Regions from separate parts of the Microbulbifer sp. THAF38 genome, predicted to be linked through region 2. Evidence: predicted binding sites of a transcription regulator. Region 2 holds the regulator's gene; the other holds the start of a gene.

Region 1 (2,206 bases), 270 kb from region 2:
GTATCGACAATATTTTTTAGCAGTGCCGCACAACCACCACAGCCGGTGGAGGCCTTGGTCACATCCTTGACTTCCGCCAAGGTTTGGCAGCCGCCGTGTACCACATCAATAATCTGTCCTTTACTTACGTTATAACAGGAACATACGGTGGCACTGGCAGGTAAAGCCGAGGCACCGAGAGGAGACCCTGCTCCATCAACTGAGGGAAGGATAAGTTGCTCAGGGTGCTCTGGCAGCTCAATATCATTAAGGTGATATTGCAGTAGAGTATCGTAATCACCGGTATCACCCACCAGCACTGCCCCGAGCAGTTTCTGGCCTTTGGCATCGGTTATCATACGTTTGTAAACGCCGCCCTGCTCATCTACAAAAGTAATTGCGGTCGCACCTTCACTGCGCCCGTGGGCATCGCCAATAGAACCGACCTGAACACCGAGCAGCTTTAATTTGGTGCTCATATCGGCACCATTAAAAAATATCTCTGCACCGGTAAGTTGTGCGACGGCGGTGCGTGCCATGCTGTAGCCCGGAGCTACCAGACCAAAGATCCGCCCTTCATAGAGCGCGCACTCTCCAATAGCAAAAATCTTAGGGTCTGATGTGCGACAGCAGTTATCGATGACTATGCCACCGCGTTCGCCAACCTGCAGTCCCGAAGCTTTTGCCAGCGCATCCTGAGGGCGAATTCCCGCGGAGAAGACAATCATATCGGTAAGCAGTTCATCTCCTCCTTTAAACTGCATACGCAAACGGCCATCAACTTCTGCAATAAGTTCAGTGGCCTTACTGGTGTGTACCTTTACACCGAGAGCTTCGATTTTTTTGCGCAGCAAATCGGAGCCGCCCTCGTCGAGCTGAGTGGCCATAAGCCCCGGCGCGAACTCCACTACATGGGCTTCTAGCCCAAGGGCTTTTAAAGCATTTGCCGCTTCCAGACCGAGTAGACCACCACCGACAACAACACCGCTTTGCGCTGTAGATGCGGCTGTGCGGATAGCATCCAGATCTTCGAGGGTACGGTAGACAAAGCAGCGCTCGTGCTGGTGTCCTGGGATGGGGGGTACAAAAGGATAGGACCCTGTGGCGAGTACTAGTTGATCGTATGTATATAAGCTTCCGTTCTGGGCAGTAACGGTTTGCTTTTCGCGATCAATGGCAATAACGGGATTATTGAGTTCTAGCTCGAAGCCCCATTCATGGTACTGCTCGATATGGCCCATGGCCAAATCTTCAGCGCTGCACCCGGAGAAATAATCGGACAAATGTACGCGGTCATAAGCGGGCCTGGCTTCCGCACAAAAGACGGTGACTTCAAAAACGATGCTTTTATTTTTTTCTACCAGCTGTTCAAGAAAGTGGTGCCCGACCATGCCGTTACCAATCACAACCAGCTTTTGCTTTTCTTTCTTTACCTTCATTGCTATTCCTGCCATCTGAAGTCAATTTTTTCGGCAGGAGGGGAAGCGCTTGATATGGCAGGGGCGCCTCCTCTTCTGCCGAAGAGTACAGGCGCCGTTGCCTCGAATTGGGGGAGAATTTTGTTGGTCATTTAATGTATTCAATCTCCGTGCCAATATTGATCCCTGGAATGGCGCCAATCTGTGCCTATTGTCCACAATTTTTGCGACACCTTGCGACAAGTTGGTGCGAAAAACTAATTTTCTGCTCTGTATTAGTGCTTAATGAAATTCTGTGGAATATTGGAGGCGTGGAGAATTTATTTTCGGGCTGCTGGTAGGTAAAACTGAGATCCGCTGATGGGCTATTAGAAAATATACAGGAGATGAGAAAGCAGCAGGATGAGCGCTATCAGTTGCCAGAACAAAACAGGGTTTCTTTCCAGTAGTGGGCGGCTATTGGGTGGTTTGAAGGCCGGGTTGGGGTGCTGTAAATCTTGAATGAATTCCGACAGGCTGTCGTAGCGTTGTCTGGGGTCGGCAGCGCAGGCTTTTTGCAGGGCGTCATCCACCCAATGGGGAATATCCCTACGGTGCGTATACGCTTTCGTATAACGCATTTGTTGATAACTTTTTAGCTGATAGTGCAGGTTGCCCAGGCGCTCGGGATAGGGGTATTTTCCCGTAAGTAATTCATAGGCGATGACTCCAAGGGAAAAGATATCTGAACGGTGGCTGGCACTATCCCCAAAAAAGAATTCGGGAGCCGCATAATTTTTACTGCCTGGAGCACCAGTTTCTGAGAAATG
Region 2 (2,206 bases):
TTGAGCAGAGCTTGGGCATGGCACTCTCTGGGGGCGAGCGCCGCAGAGTAGAAATCGCCCGCGCCCTGGCCACCAATCCCAGTTTTGTCCTGTTAGACGAACCTTTTGCCGGCGTGGATCCCATATCGGTAAACGATATCAAAGAAATCATCCGCCACCTGCGGGATCGAGATATCGGAGTACTCATTACCGACCACAATGTGCGCGAGACCCTCGATATTTGCGAGACCGCCTACATTGTCAGCGAGGGCCACATAATCGCTGAAGGCACACCAGAAGATGTTCTTGCCAACCAGCAGGTTCGGGAAGTTTATTTAGGACATGAATTTACCATTTAAGATGAAGCGGCAATCCCTATCCTTAAATTTTTCAATTTGAGCTTAATTCCTCATACTTCAGCCACCTCGAGTCTAACATCTATCACTGGATCGGCACGTTTATTGCTTGTAATAAATTAGAGGGAGGGGTAGTCTGCGCCATCTTAGGACAAATTGATCTAAACACTGTCTTATCGGCCAGCGGCTCTCCACTATGAAGCAGTCACTCCAGCTCAAGCTCGGCACACAACTGACTATGACTCCCCAGTTGCAACAGGCGATCCGCCTTCTGCAACTGTCTACCCTTGACCTTCAGCAGGAGGTTCAGGCGGCGTTGGATAGCAATCCAATGCTGGAGGCGGATAGCGAGGAACAACCCTCAAAGGTGGAGAATGGCCAATCTCTGACTGAGCACGAATCAGAGCGGGTGCAGGACAATACTTCACAAGCGGCTGAGGAACGAGAGCTTGCTGAGGGGGACTGGGACCAGGCAATTCCCGACGAGCTTCCTGTCGACTCCCGATGGGATGATATCTACACCAGTCACAGCGGAAACCCAGAGCTGGATACCCTCAGCTACGAACGCAACTCCATCTCTGTCGACTTACAAGGCCACCTGCGCTGGCAACTGAACCTGACCCCTTTATCCGAGCAGGATAAGTGGATCGGTGAAAACCTGATTGACAGCATAAGCCCCAGCGGCCTCCTGGGCACCTCAATAGAGGATGTTGCCTCCTCATTAGCTGTAGATGAAGATGAAGTACTGGCAGTCTTAAAGGCCATCCAACAGTTCGAGCCTGCCGGCTGTGGGGCTCGGGAGCTAAAAGAATGCCTGCAATTGCAACTGCAACAGTTACCGCCAACCACCCCCTGGCTCGACCAAGCGCAAAGCATCATTGAAAAACACTTAGACTTGCTCGGTAAAAGAGATTTTCGCCAGCTGAGTCGGCGCACACGCCTTAACGAGGCCCAGCTCGGCGAGGCCATTCGCCTCATCCAGACACTAAACCCGAATCCGGGAGAGAGCTTTGGCGGGCAGGAGCCGGACTATGTAATCCCGGATATCATCGTTTCCCGCAAGGCCCTGCGCTGGCAAGTAGAATTGAATGGAGAGATCACTCCCAAGATTCGAATCAATAATCACTATGCCTCAATGGTTAAGCGTGCGGATAACTCCAGAGATAACAACTTTTTGCGGGACCATCTGCAAGAAGCTCGCTGGTTTATGAAGAGCCTGCAGAGTCGCCACGAAACCCTGCTGAAAGTCGCCAACTGTATTGTCGAAAAGCAGCAAGGCTTTTTTGAGGAGGGGCCAGAAGCCATGCGCCCCATGGTGCTGGCAGACGTTGCCGAGTCCATTGGCATGCACGAGTCCACCATCTCCCGGGTAACCACCCAAAAGTACATGCTCACACCCCGTGGTGTGTTTGAACTCAAGTATTTCTTTTCAAGTCACGTGAGCACAGACTCCGGCGAAGATGCCTCCTCAACCGCCATTCGCGCCCTGATCAAAAAGCTGATTGATTCGGAAACGCCACGCAAGCCGCTATCCGACAATAAAATTACCCAGGAACTAGACCAGCAGGGCATCAAAGTAGCCCGCCGCACAGTAGCCAAGTATCGCGAATCAATGGGTATCCCCTCCTCCAGTGAAAGGAAGCGCCTAGTTTAATTTGCCCATACCGGGCGCGACCAAAAAGGCGGAGCAAGTCATAACCTGGCGTCAGTTGCTACGTCTTCGCAACCGAACTCCAAACTTTGAGTGTATCCTTCCATTCTGGGCCACTTCCTAGTAGGGTTGCGACCCGAAAGGAGGCTCGCCGTATTGTGATGCACCTGGTAAGGAGAAATCCATGCAGATCAACATTAGTGGTCACCACGTCGACGTT

What was found. Region 2 encodes sigma-54, which starts transcription at its own class of promoters, with help from an activator protein. Its sites were predicted from a motif close to TGGCACANNNNTTGCNNT; they were not measured.
Region 1: a site for sigma-54 is predicted at 1,556-1,573, ahead of nirB (nitrite reductase large subunit NirB). Genes of this name have one in related genera too.

Annotation. Positions count from the first base shown of each region.
Region 1 covers NZ_CP045369.1:3,780,569-3,782,774, reverse strand. The annotation lists gene nirB (nitrite reductase large subunit NirB) at 1-1,418, opposite strand, end outside; gene FIU95_RS16385 (bifunctional protein-serine/threonine kinase/phosphatase) at 1,766-2,206, opposite strand, start outside.
Region 2 covers NZ_CP045369.1:3,511,080-3,513,285, forward strand. The annotation lists gene lptB (LPS export ABC transporter ATP-binding protein) at 1-338, shown strand, start outside; gene FIU95_RS15180 (RNA polymerase factor sigma-54) at 532-1,989, shown strand; gene hpf (ribosome hibernation-promoting factor, HPF/YfiA family) at 2,171-2,206, shown strand, end outside.